DNA from 2 places in the Streptomyces sp. NPDC042201 genome. Region 2 is predicted to be linked to the other one. Evidence: predicted binding sites of a transcription regulator. Region 2 holds the regulator's gene; the other holds the start of a gene.
What was found. The regulator HrcA, encoded in region 2, represses chaperone genes, less so after heat shock. The targets are predictions, from matches to a motif close to TTNGCACTCNGNNNNNCNGAGTGCNAA.
Positions count from the first base shown of each region.

Region 1: the regulator HrcA is predicted to act here: its motif matches at 4,579-4,605, upstream of groL (chaperonin GroEL).

Region 1 covers NZ_JBVJDS010000005.1:52,679-59,364, reverse strand. The annotation lists gene ACZ6MZ_RS13910 (transglutaminase-like domain-containing protein) at 1-520, opposite strand, end outside; gene ACZ6MZ_RS13905 (endonuclease/exonuclease/phosphatase family protein) at 639-1,628, opposite strand; gene ACZ6MZ_RS13900 (ADP-ribosylglycohydrolase family protein) at 1,754-2,683, opposite strand; gene groL (chaperonin GroEL) at 2,826-4,451, opposite strand; gene ACZ6MZ_RS13890 (cold-shock protein) at 4,817-5,020, opposite strand; gene ACZ6MZ_RS13885 (MoaD/ThiS family protein) at 5,380-5,655, opposite strand; gene thrC (threonine synthase) at 5,689-6,686, opposite strand, start outside.
Region 2 covers NZ_JBVJDS010000019.1:47,188-53,873, forward strand. The annotation lists gene ACZ6MZ_RS32315 (16S rRNA (uracil(1498)-N(3))-methyltransferase) at 1-365, opposite strand, end outside; gene ACZ6MZ_RS32320 (nitronate monooxygenase) at 362-1,435, opposite strand; gene dnaJ (molecular chaperone DnaJ) at 1,695-2,831, opposite strand; gene hrcA (heat-inducible transcriptional repressor HrcA) at 2,832-3,848, opposite strand; gene ACZ6MZ_RS32335 (MBL fold metallo-hydrolase) at 4,006-4,728, shown strand; gene ACZ6MZ_RS32340 (DUF3097 domain-containing protein) at 4,762-5,586, shown strand; gene hemW (radical SAM family heme chaperone HemW) at 5,649-6,686, opposite strand, start outside.

The DNA of each region.
Region 1 (6,686 bases), on a different contig from region 2:
CGAATCCCACCCTGAACGTGTCGATGACCAAGGCATTGGCCAGCTGCGGATCGGCGAGCAGCCAGCCGCGCTCGTCGTCCCAGTACTCGGTCACCACGTGGTCTGCGTGGAAGCCGTCCGAGCCGAAGTAGTCGGCGAAGCCGGACCGCAGCCGGGCGGGGACGCCCGCGTGGCGCAGGAACGAGCAGAACAGCAGCGCGAAGTCGCGGCAGATGCCGACGAAGCGGTCACCCATCTCCCGCCGCTGCGCGAGCGGCGCGTCGTCGCGCTCGGTGATGATGCGCAGGATGTCGTCGATGTAGCGCGTCTCGGCGTCGTTGTGCAGGCGGTCCTGCGGGATGGCGTAATGGAAGAGCTCGCCCTCCATGCGGTGGACCATGAGATCGCGGACCACGCGGGCGAGTTGAGCCGGATCGCGCGGGAGATCGGCGTAGAGCGGGGCGAGGGCGCCCGGGTCGGAGAACGCGCTCTGGGCGGCGTAGAAGGCGGCGGCGTCCGGTGCGAGGCGGGCGGATGGCATGGCTGGACCCCCGAGGAATATCGGCCACACGTTCGATTACCGGGCCGGTGCTGCACACCGTGCCAAATGTCCCCCGGTCGTGTCCAGATGCCGCGGGCCGGCGCGTCAGAGTCTCGCGTCAGAGTCTGATGCGGGCGGCGATGGGCATGTGGTCGCTCCCCGTCGTGGGCAGCGTCCAGACGTGCGTGACGGACGCCGCTCGGGTCATGATCTGGTCGATCCGGGCCAGCGGAAAGGCCGCCGGCCAGCTGAACGCGAAACCCGAGGGCGGGGAATCCAACTGCGAGCTGACCGGGGACAGACCGCGGTCGTCCACCGTGCTGTTGAGGTCCCCGAGCAGAATCACCCGGTCCAGCGGCTCAGCGGCTATCGCCGCCCCGAGCAGCACGGCGCTCTCGTCCCGCCAGGCCGAACCGAACCCCTTGCTCGGACTGAGGCGCACCGACGGCAGGTGGGCGACGTACACGGCGACATCACCCTGCGGCGTCCCGGCGGTCGCCCTCAGCCCACGCTCCCAGCCCTCCCCGATTCCGGCCGGCTTGATGTCCACCCGCCGTATGTCGGCGAGCGGATACTTCGACCACAGCCCGACCGTTCCGATGACCGCGTGGTGGGGATAGTCCGACGCCAGGACTTCTGCGAACAGCGGCACGGCGGAGGGAGTCAACTCCTCCAGGGCGATGAGATCGGCCCGCGCCCTGACCAGTTCCCTCGCTGTGCCCGCCGGATCCGGATTCTCATCGCTGACATTGTGCTGAAGCGCGGTGATGTCGTACTCCGAGCCGGCCCGGGAAAACGCCAGACCGCCGAAGAGACTGACCCACGCCACCACGGGCACCAGCAGCACGGCCAGCCCGACGACCGAGCGGCGCAGCAACGCCACACCCATCAGCACCGGAACGGCCAGGCCCAGCCAGGGCAAAAAGGCCTCCAGGAGACTGCCCAGACGGCCGACCGCATTGGGCACGGCGCCATGGAAGACCAGCAGGCAGCCCACCACGACGGACAGCCCACCGAGTACGCGCTCCCCCGTCCCGAACCTGAGCGGCAGCCAACGAGCCCTCGCTCCCCGCGTCCCCGATATCGCCTTCCCCGCCTGCTCCACCATCGCCCACTCACCCTCAAGCCCGCCCCGATGCCGCACCCTACGACGACGCAAACCCCCCAGCCCCGGTTCCCGGCCCCCGCCGACGTCCCGGGGCGCGGCCGAGGCCGGTCCGGTGCTGGACGGGTTCAGGCTCCGAGGCGGTGCGCGAGGTCGAGCAACTGCGGCAGCTGGAGCACCCGTCCGCCGGACCCCGGCAGCGGAACGTGCAGGGGCTCGGTCCAGCGAGTGGGGATCGCGTCCAGTCCGTAGTACGCACCCGCGAGGCCGCCGGTGACCGCGGCGACGGTGTCCGTGTCACCGCCGAGATCGATCGCGGCGCGTATCGCGTCCTCGTAACTGGCCGTGGTCCGCAGGGCCCAGACAGCGGAGCCCAGGCATGGCCAGACGGCTCCGTTGAACTCGGTGGCCTGATCGGGGTGCCAGTCGGCGGCGAGGACCGTGGCGTAGCGCGGGCGGTGGTCCGGGTGGACGAGGTCCACGATCCCGGGAAGAGCGGCAAGAGGCTCGACATCGTCCAGCGTGACCCGGACGAGTTCGTGGAAGACGGCCGTGCCTTCCCAGGCGGCGCGATCTCCGTGGGTCAAGGCAGCGATGCGCCGGGCGGCGTCCATGGTGGCCTGCTGTCCGCCGCGTGCGAAGTAGACCGCGGAGGTGGCCGCCCGCATCAACGAGCCGTTGCCCGCGGCGCGCCGGTTGACCTGGAAGTGAATGCCGGCCGCCAGGTCCCAGGGCATGCCGTTGGTGAGGACATCCTCGGTCTGCAGGCCGATGTCCTTGGGCTCGGATGCCGCCCATCGCTGGAAGCGGCCAAAGATGTCGGGCAGATCCAGTCCGCCTCGTTCCAGCAGTGACTCCGCCACCAGGACGGCCATCTGCGTGTCGTCCGTGGCCTCGCCGGGATCCCAGCCGCCGCCTCCGCACATCTCGCGGTGGGCACCGGGCGCCGGGAACCGTGCGGAGAATGCTCCCGCCGGGCCGAACTCGAAGGGGCCTCCCAGCGCGTCACCCACCGCCGAGCCGATGACCGCGCCGGCGGTCCGCTGTGTCCGTTCCACATCGTCAGGTTATCGGCGCGCGGTCCGGGGGCGGCTTCCTTCGGGCCGGGCCCGGAAAAACACCCGAGGGCGGCACCCCTGGGATAGGGGTGCCGCCCTCGTTCAGGACGGTTGATCAACCGGTGGCCGGAGCCGGGGTCGATCAGAAGTCCATGTCACCGCCCGGCATGCCGCCCGGAGCGCCGGCGGCGCCGGCCTTCTCCGGCTTGTCGGCGATAACGGCCTCGGTGGTGAGGAACAGCGCCGCGATGGAGGCCGCGTTCTGCAGAGCAGAGCGGGTCACCTTCGCGGGGTCGATGATGCCCTCGGCGATCATGTCGACGTACTCGCCGGTCGCGGCGTTGAGGCCGTGGCCGATCGGCAGGTTGCGGACCTTCTCGACGATGACGCCACCCTCGAGACCACCGTTGACGGCGATCTGCTTGAGCGGGGCCTCCAGCGCGAGCTTGACGATGTTCGCACCCGTCGCCTCGTCGCCTTCGAGCTCGAGCTTCTCGAACACCGAGGAAGCCTGGAGCAGAGCCACGCCACCACCGGCGACGATGCCCTCCTCGACGGCGGCCTTGGCGTTGCGCACCGCGTCCTCGATGCGGTGCTTGCGCTCCTTGAGCTCGACCTCGGTCGCGGCGCCGGCCTTGATGACGGCCACGCCGCCGGCCAGCTTCGCAAGGCGCTCCTGGAGCTTCTCGCGGTCGTAGTCCGAGTCGCTGTTCTCGATCTCGGCACGGATCTGGTTGACCCGACCGGCGACCTGCTCGCTGTCACCGGCACCGTCGACGATGGTGGTCTCGTCCTTGGTGATGACGACCTTGCGGGCGCGGCCCAGCAGGTCCAGGCCGGCGTTCTCGAGCTTGAGGCCGACCTCCTCGGAGATGACCGTGCCACCGGTGAGAATGGCGATGTCGTTGAGCATGGCCTTGCGGCGGTCACCGAAGCCCGGGGCCTTGACGGCGACGGACTTGAAGGTGCCACGGATCTTGTTGACGACCAGGGTCGACAGGGCCTCGCCCTCGACGTCCTCCGCGATGATCAGCAGCGGCTTACCCGACTGCATGACCTTCTCCAGCAGCGGAAGGAGGTCCTTCACGTTGCCGATCTTGGAGTTGACGATCAGGATGTACGGGTCGTCGAGGGACGACTCCATACGCTCCATGTCGGTGGCGAAGTACGCCGAGATGTAGCCCTTGTCGAAGCGCATACCCTCGGTGAGCTCGAGCTCCAGACCGAAGGTCTGAGACTCCTCGACGGTGATGACGCCTTCCTTGCCGACCTTGTCCATGGCCTCGGCGATGAGCTCGCCGATCTGGGTGTCAGCGGCGGAGATGGAGGCGGTCGAAGCGATCTGCTCCTTGGTCTCCACGTCCTTGGCCTGCTCCAGCAGGGCACCGGAGACGGCCTCGACGGCCTTCTCGATACCGCGCTTGAGGGCCATCGGGTTGGCGCCGGCCGCCACATTGCGCAGGCCCTCGCGGACGAGCGCCTGGGCGAGAACGGTCGCGGTGGTCGTACCGTCGCCGGCGACGTCGTCCGTCTTCTTGGCGACTTCCTTGACCAGCTCGGCGCCGATCTTCTCGTACGGGTCCTCGAGCTCGATCTCCTTGGCGATGGAAACACCATCGTTGGTGATCGTGGGGGCGCCCCACTTCTTCTCGAGGACGACGTTGCGACCCTTGGGGCCAAGGGTGACCTTGACGGCGTCGGCGAGCTGGTTCATCCCGCGCTCGAGACCGCGCCGAGCCTCCTCGTTGAACGCGATGATCTTGGCCATGTGAAGTGGTCCTCCCGGACTGGGGTGGATTGCTCCGGACCGGGCTGGCGCCCGCGACGGACGGCCTGAGAGCCGTGCGGTTCCTTGCCCCACCGGCTCTTCGGGCCTCACCGACCCGGTCCTTAAGTTGTCACTCTCACTTGCAGAGTGCTAACGCCAATGATTAGCACTCGACCCCTGCGAGTGCAAGCTTGTCTTGCCGACTCGCCACCTGTTCGCACCTCTGCCGCCCCCGGGTCGCACACGGGTCGCCCCCGGATCCCGCCCCGGATCCCGCCCTGCCGGGAACGCACGAAGGGCCCGTATCCCATCTCTGGGACACGGACCCTTCGGCGTGAGTGCGTCGCTGGCCGATCGCGCCGGGATCAGACGGCGAGCTTGACCATGTCCGCCTGCGGACCCTTCTGGCCCTGCGAGATCTCGAACTCCACTCGCTGACCTTCTTCAAGGGTGCGGTAACCGTCCATCTGGATCGCGCTGTAGTGGACGAAAACATCCGCACCACCGTCGACCGCGATGAAGCCGTACCCCTTCTCCGCGTTGAACCACTTGACGGTGCCCTGAGCCATGCCTAACTCCCCTATTACTGGCCCTTGCGCGGGGCCACTTTTCGCGCCGGAACGCGTCGACCGCGGCTGAATGTATCTGCCCAACTGCCCTCTGCAACAGGTCAATCGGACGAGAATTCTGGGCATGGCTGAACACGCATAGCGATGAATTCCCCACGTTCCGGGGCAAGTCGGGCCGGGCAAAGCGCATCTACTGCGCAAAGGGCACCAAGACTTTGACCCCATGTTGTCGCGTTCTCATAGGCGTTGAGCCTGCGCGGGGGAGGGGGCGTTCCCATACTGTATCGCGCTCAACCATACAGAACGGCCCCCTCCGCTTCTCTTGCGGAGGGGGCCGGACCGATCACTGAGCGTCGAAATCAGCCTCCGGCGACGGCGGGGATGATCGAGACGCCGACCCCCTCGGGGGTGGCGGTCTCCAGGCCCTGCTCGAAGCGGACGTCGTCGTCGTTCACGTACACGTTCACGAAGCGGCGCAGCTTGCCCTGGTCGTCCAGGACGCGCGCGGCGATCCCCGGGTGGCTCTGCTCCAGGGACTGGATCACCTCGGAGAGGGTCGTACCCTCCGCCGGGACCTCGGCCTTGCCACCGGTGTACGTACGGAGAATGGTGGGGATGCGGACGTTGACGCTCATGGTGGGGTGCCTTCCTTCAGTGGTGGGCGGAGCTCAGCGGGCCAGGCCGGCGGCGCGGAACGCGTCGAGGCTCGGACGGATCGTCGCGGTCGGCCCGGTGGTCGGCGCCACGGCGTCCAGCGTCTTCAGGCCGTCACCCGTGTTCAGGACGACGGTGGTCAGGGTCGGGTCGAGGACTCCGGCCTCGATGAGCTTCTTCGTCACGCCGACGGTCACCCCGCCCGCCGTCTCCGCGAAGATCCCCTCGGTGCGTGCCAACAGCTTGATCGCGTCGACGATCTGCTCGTCGTTGACGTCCTCGACCGCGCCGCCGGTGCGGCGGGCGATGTCCAGGACGTACGGGCCGTCGGCCGGGTTGCCGATCGCCAGGGACTTGGCGATGGTGTTGGGCTTCTGCGGCCGTACGACATCCTGGCCGGCCTTGAAGGCGGTGGAGACCGGCGAGCAGCCCTCGGCCTGGGCGCCGAAGATCTTGTACGGCTTGTCCTCGACCAGGCCCAGCTTGATCAGCTCCTGGAGACCCTTGTCGATCTTCGTGAGCTGGGATCCCGAGGCGATCGGGATCACGATCTGGTCGGGCAGCCGCCAGCCGAGCTGCTCGCAGATCTCGTACGCGAGCGTCTTGGATCCCTCGCCGTAGTACGGGCGGAGGTTGACGTTGACGAAGCCCCAGCCCTCGCCCAGCGGATCCCCGATGAGCTCCGAGCAGAAGCGGTTGACGTCGTCGTAGTTGCCTTCGATGCCGACGAGTTCACCGCCGTAGATGGCGGCCATGACGACCTTGCCCTGCTCCAGGTCGTGCGGGATGAACACGCACGAGCGGAAGCCCGCGCGGGCGGCCGCGGCGCCGACGGCACCGGCGAGGTTGCCGGTGGAGGAGCAGGAGAGCGTGGTGAAACCGAAGGCGCGGGCGGCCTCGACGGCGATGGCGACGACACGGTCCTTGAAGGAGTGCGTCGGGTTGCCGGAGTCGTCCTTGATGTGGAGGGAGCCGGTGACGCCCAGTTCACGGGCGAGATTGTCGGCCTTGA
Region 2 (6,686 bases):
TCGCCCTTCCACTGCGTGACACAGCGCGCGGCCTGCCAGGGCACGATCGCGTCGACGCCGGTCTCGGTCATCGTCTCGACGGCCAGCTCCCCGCGGTCCCCCTTGGGCAGGGCCTGGACGACGGTGATCCGGGGCGCGGGCTCCGCCTCCGTCCGTACCTCCGTGACGGCGACGTCAAGCCGGTCCTTGCCCTCGACCGCCGCGACCGTCCCGTAGGCGCCCGTGCCCGCGCCGTCCGTCAGCACGATCTCCTCGCCGACGCGCAGCCTCCGTACGGAGACGGCGTGCCGCCCTTCGGAGCCGTCGAGCGTGACCGTACCGGTGCGCAGTACACCGCCCTCGACGACGAAGACAGGAGCGGTCACGAGTCGCTCTCCGGCGTCAGCGACGCCCGGGTCGCTTCGAGCTCGGCGGCCAGGACCTCGACCAGCTGTCCCGCGGGCAGCTCCCGGGCCATCCGGTGGCCCTGTCCCGCCCAGAGCGCCATGCCCTGGGCGTCGCCCACCCGCGCCGCGGCCTTGCGCAGCCCGGAGGTGAGGTGGTGGACCTCGGGGTAGGCGGGCGGCGCGTACGGGCCGTGCTCACGCATGAAGCGGTTGACGAGGCCACGGGCGGGGCGGCCCGAGAAGGCCCGGGTCAGCTCGGTCCTGACGAACAGCGGGTTGGTCATGGCCTGCTTGTGCAGCACGTTCGCCCCGGACTCCGGGCACACCAGGAACGCCGTGCCGAGCTGCGCCGCGTCCGCGCCCGCCGCGAGCACCGCCGCGATCTGGCCGCCGCGCATCAGCCCGCCGGCGGCGATGATCGGCAGCTGCACGGCCTCCCTGACCTGCGCCACGAGCGAGAGCAGTCCGATGCCCGCGCCATCGGTGGCCGGATCGTCGCGGTGCGTGCCCTGGTGGCCGCCGGCCTCGATGCCCTGGACACAGACGGCGTCGGCGCCGGACCACTGCGCGGTCTGGGCCTCCTCGGGGGTGGTCACCGTGACCACGGTGTAGGTGCCCGCGCGGGCGAACGCGTCGAGGGTCGTACGGGTCGGGCAGCCGAAGGTGAACGAGACGAGCGGCACCGGGTCGTCGAGCAGTATGGCCAGCTTGGCCTCGTAGCCGTCGTCCCGGCCGGCCTCGGGGTCGCCGAGCGGGGTCTCGTACCAGGTCGCCTCACCGGCGAGCTGGTTGCGGTAGACCTCGATGACCGCGTGGTCGGCGTGGTGTATCTGCGGCATGAAGAGATTGATGCCGAAGGGCTGGTTGGTGAGCCCGCGCAGCTGTTTGACCTCTTCGTACATGCCGTCCGCTGTTTTGTACCCGGCGGCGAGGAACCCGAGACCACCCGCCTCGGAAACGGCCGCCGCCAGCTGCGGGCAGGACGCGCCGCCCGCCATGGGGGCCTGCACGATCGGATACCGGCAGAGATCGGTCAGTGCGGAGGACATGCAGGCATCGTGCCACGTCCCCCGCACAGCGCCGAATCCGAGCCACGCTCGGCGGGGGTCACGGGAACGCGGGGCGGGCGGGGTCGCGGGCCGGGGGCCCGGGAGCTGACTCCCGGACCCCCGGCCCCCACACGCCTACCGCCCGTTGAACGCGTCCTTCAACCGCGAGAACAGCCCCTGCTGCCCCGGCTGACCGCGCCTACCCGGGGGCCAACCCCCGGACCCCCGGCCGACCCCCGGACCCCCGGCCGACTCGCGCCTACCGTCCGTTGAACGCATCCTTCAGCCGCGAGAACAGCCCCTGCTGCCCCGGCTGGAACTGACCCGTGGGCCGTTCCTCGCCGCGCAGCTTCGCCAGCTCCCGCAGCAACCGCTCCTGCTCCGGGTCCAGCTTCGACGGGGTCATCACCTCGACATGCACGATCAGGTCGCCCCGGCCACCGCCGCGCAGATGCGTGATGCCGCGTCCGTGCAGCGGGATCGACTGGCCCGACTGCGTGCCGGGACGGACGTCGATGTCCTCCACGCCGTCCAGCGTCTCCAGCGGGCACTGCGTGCCCAGCGACGCCGCCGTCATGGGGATGGTGACCGTGCAGTGCAGATCGTCGCCGCGCCGCTGGAACACCGCGTGCGGCAGCTCGTGGATCTCCACGTAGAGATCGCCGGCGGGACCACCGCCCGGACCGACCTCGCCCTCGCCCGCGAGCTGGATGCGGGTGCCGTTGTCGACACCGGCGGGAATCTTGACCGTGAGCGTACGGCGGGACCGGATGCGCCCGTCGCCCGCGCACTCGGGGCACGGCGTCGGCACGACCGTACCGAAGCCCTGGCACTGCGGGCACGGCCGCGAAGTCATGACCTGGCCCAGGAAGGACCGGGTGACCTGCGAGACCTCGCCGCGGCCGCGGCACATGTCGCAGGTCTGCGCCGAGGTGCCCGGCGCCGCCCCCTCGCCGGAACAGGTCGTACAGACCACGGCCGTGTCGACCTGGATGTCCTTGGTCGTGCCGAAGGCCGCCTCGTTGAGGTCGATCTCCAGCCGGATCATGGCGTCCTGGCCGCGTCGCGTCCGCGAGCGCGGACCGCGCTGGGACGCCGTCCCGAAGAAGGCGTCCATGATGTCGGAGAAGTTGCCGAAGCCACCGGCTCCGAAGCCGCCCGCGCCCCCGCCGCCGCTCGCCGAGAGCGGGTCTCCGCCGAGGTCGTAGACCTGCTTCTTCTGCGGGTCCGACAACACCTCGTACGCGGCGTTGATCTCCTTGAAGCGCTCTTGCGTCTTGGGATCGGGATTGACATCCGGGTGCAGCTCGCGTGCGAGCCGCCGGAATGCCTTCTTGATCTCGTCCTGCGATGCGTCGCGGCGCACGCCGAGTACGGCGTAGTAGTCCGTGGCCACTTACGACTCCGCCAGGATCTGTCCGACGTAACGTGCCACTGCGCGTACCGCTCCCATCGTTCCGGGGTAGTCCATGCGGGTCGGTCCGACCACGCCGAGTTTGGCTACTGCCTCGTCGCCCGAACCGTAGCCGACCGCGACGACGGACGTGGAGTTGAGGCCCTCATGGGCGTTCTCGTGCCCGATACGTACGGTCATGCCCGGGTGTTCCGCCTCACCCAGCAGCTTGAGAAGCACCACATGCTCCTCCAGCGCCTCCAGCACCGGCCGGATGGTGAGCGGGAAATCGTGCCCGAAGCGGGTGAGATTGGCGGTGCCGCCGATCATCAGCCGCTCCTCGGTCTCCTCGACCAGCGTTTCGAGCAGGGTCGCGAGCACCGTGGACACGGTCCCGCGGTCCCCCTCCTCGAACGACTCGGGAAGGTCCTGCACCAGCTGCGGGACATCCGAGAAGCGGCGTCCGACGATCCGGCTGTTGAGCCGGGCCCGCAGATCCGCGAGCGAGGTCTCACCGAAGGGCGTGCCGCAGTCGATCATGCGCTGCTCGACCCGTCCGGTGTCCGTGATCAGCACGAGCATCAGCCGGGCGGGAGCGAGCGACAGCAGCTCCACGTGGCGCACCGTCGAGCGGGTCAGCGAGGGGTACTGGACGACGGCGACCTGCCTGGTCAGCTGCGCCAGCAGCCGTACCGTACGGCCCACGACGTCATCGAGGTCGACGGCCTTGTCCAGGAAACTCTGGATGGCGCGGCGCTCCGGCGAGGTCATGGGCTTGACCCCGGCCAGCCGGTCGACGAAGAGCCGGTAGCCCTTGTCGGTCGGGATACGCCCCGCGCTGGTGTGCGGCTGGGCGATGAAGCCCTCGTCCTCCAGCACCGCCATGTCGTTGCGGACGGTGGCCGGGGACACGCCGAGCTTGTGCCGCTCGGTCAGCGCCTTGGAGCCGACCGGCTCCTCGGTGCCGACATAGTCCTGGACGATGGCGCGCAGCACCTCGAGTCTGCGTTCGCTGAGCATGGCGCACACCTCCAGCTGTCGTCCGTCGGATCCGGCTTGGCACTCGCTCCGTGGGAGTGCCAGCAATCCCCCCGGCCAGTGTACGGCTGTGGGGTAGGCCCCTAGCAAGGGTGGCCGACCACGTGATCACGCTGGTTCTTGCGGATAGCGTCCTCGTATGGACGTCCGTTGGGAAGAGTGCGGGTGGGAGCGGCTGGCCCCGGGGGTGGGGCGGCGACGGCTGCCGGGGTGGGACGCGACGGTCGGGCTGGTGGCCGGCGCCACCGCGGCCCTGCTGTACGACACGGGGTCGACGGTCCGCGAGGGCGCGGCCATCCGGGCGCAGGTGGCCGCCCTTCTCGGCGCGGACAGGCGCGTGACGCACATCGCACTGAGCCACGCGCACTTCGACCATGTGCTGGGGACCGCGGCGTTCCCGGAGGCCGAGGTGTACGGCGCGGTGGGTCTGGCGGACCTGCTGGCCGGCGGGGCGGGCCTGCACGAGAGCGCCGTGCACCACGGCGTGAGCGAGGCGGAGGCCACCGAGGCGGTGGATCTGCTGGTACGGCCGGGGCACGCCGTCTCCGGCTCGCTCACCCTCGACCTGGGCGGCCGTCAGGTCACGCTGGCGAACGCCGGCCCCGGCCACTCCGCCCACGACCTGGCCCTCCTCGTCCCGGCCTCTCCTCCCGTCCTGTTCTGCGGCGACCTGGTGGAGGAGTCGGGCGAGCCCCAGGCCGGCCCCGACGCGATCCCCGCCCGCTGGCCGGCGGCCCTGGACCGGCTGCTCACGCTGGGCGGCGCGGACGCGGTGTACGTACCCGGGCACGGGGCGGTGGTGGACGCGGCGTTCGTACGGGCGCAGCGCGACGCGTTGGCGGCCCGATTCGGCGTGTCCTAGCCGTGTCGGCCCCGTCCGTTTATCGTCGTGCGAATGCGCCGCTACAGCCCTGATCTGACGCCACCGTGGAAGAAGTCCTCGCCCGCGCCGGAGGTCCCCGCCGAGCCGGACCTGGTGGTCGAGGAGGTGTCGACGGGCTTCTGCGGCGCGGTCATCCGCTGCGAGAAGACGGCCGAGGGTCCGACGGTCACCCTGGAGGACCGCTTCGGCAAGCACCGGGTGTTCCCGCTGGTGCCGCGCGGGTTTCTGCTGGAGGGCCGCGTGGTGACCCTGGTCCGCCCGTCGGCGGCGGGCCCGGCCAGGCCGTCCCGTACGGCCTCGGGATCGGTCGCCGTGCCCGGAGCCCGCGCGCGGGTCGCCAGGGCCGGCCGTATCTATGTCGAGGGCCGGCACGACGCGGAACTGGTCGAGAAGGTGTGGGGCGACGATCTGCGCGTCGAGGGCGTGGTCGTGGAGTATCTGGGCGGCATCGACGATCTGCCCGCCGTCGTCGCCGAGTTCGACCCCGCGCCGGACGCCCGCCTCGGCGTGCTGGTCGACCATCTGGTGCCCGGCTCGAAGGAGTCCCGGATCGCGGCGGAGGTGACGGGCGCGGACGTCCTGGTGGTGGGCCATCCGTACATCGACGTCTGGGAGGCGGTGAAGCCCGCGTCGGTGGGGATCCCGGCGTGGCCGTCGGTGCCGAGGGGCGAGGACTGGAAGACGGGGGTGTGCCGCGCGCTGGGCTGGCCGGAGAACACGGGGGCGGCGTGGCAGCACATCCTGTCGCGGGTCCGCACGTACAAGGACCTGGAGCCGCCGCTGCTGGGCTCGGTGGAGCACCTGATCGACTTCGTCACGGACCCGCGGCCTCTTTAGGAGGTCACGGACCCGCGGCCTCTTGTCACGGACCCGCGGCCTCTTTAGGAGGTGGGCGCCCGTCAGTCCACCAGGTCCCTCACCACCGCGTCCGCCAGCAGGCGGCCCCGGAGCGTCAGGACCGCCCGGCCGCTCGCGAACGGGCCCGGGTCCAGCAGGCCGTCCCCCACCGCGCGGTGCGCCGCCGCGAGGCCCGCCGGGGCCAGCAGCGACAGCTCGCAGCCATCGGACAGGCGCAGCTCCAGCAGGATGCGTTCCACCCGGCGGTCCTCCGCCGAGAGGATTTCCCGGCCCGCGCCCGGAGAGCGTCCCTCCGCCAGCGCCGCCGCGTACGCGCCGGGGTGTTTGACGTTCCACCAGCGGACGCCGCCGATGTGGCTGTGGGCGCCGGGGCCCGCGCCCCACCAGTCGGCGCCGCGCCAGTACAGCTCGTTGTGCAGACAGCGGGCCGCCTCCGAGGTGGCCCAGTTGGAGACCTCGTACCAGGAGAAGCCCGCGTCGGCGAGCACGGAGTCCGCGATCAGATACCGGTCGGCGTGCTCGTCGTCGTCGGTCATGGGGACCTCGCCGCGCCGGATGCGCCGGGCGAGCTGCGTGCCCTCCTCCACGATCAGCGCGTACGCCGACACATGGTCGGGCCCCGCCCCCACCGCCGCCGCGAGGGACGCGCGCCAGTCGTCGTCGCTCTCCCCCGGCGTGCCGTAGATCAGGTCGAGGTTCACATGGTCGAAGCCGGCCGCGCGGGCCTCCGCGACGCACGCCTCGGGCCTGCCGGGGGTGTGCGTACGGTCGAGGATCTTCAGCACATGCTGCTTCGCGCTCTGCATGCCGAAGGAGATCCGGTTGAAGCCGCCCTCGCGCAGGGCGGCCAGATACGCCGGGTCCACCGATTCCGGATTCGCCTCCGTGGTGATCTCGGCGTCGTCCGCGAGGCCGAACTCGTCGCGGATCGCGCCCAGCATCCGGACGAGATCCCCGGCGGCCAGCAGCGTCGGTGTGCCGCCGCCGACGAATACGGTACGGACCGGCCTGGGGTCGTCGCCGAGCACCTTCCTGGCCAGCCGGACCTCGTCCGCCAGCGTCTCCGCGTAGTTGTCGCG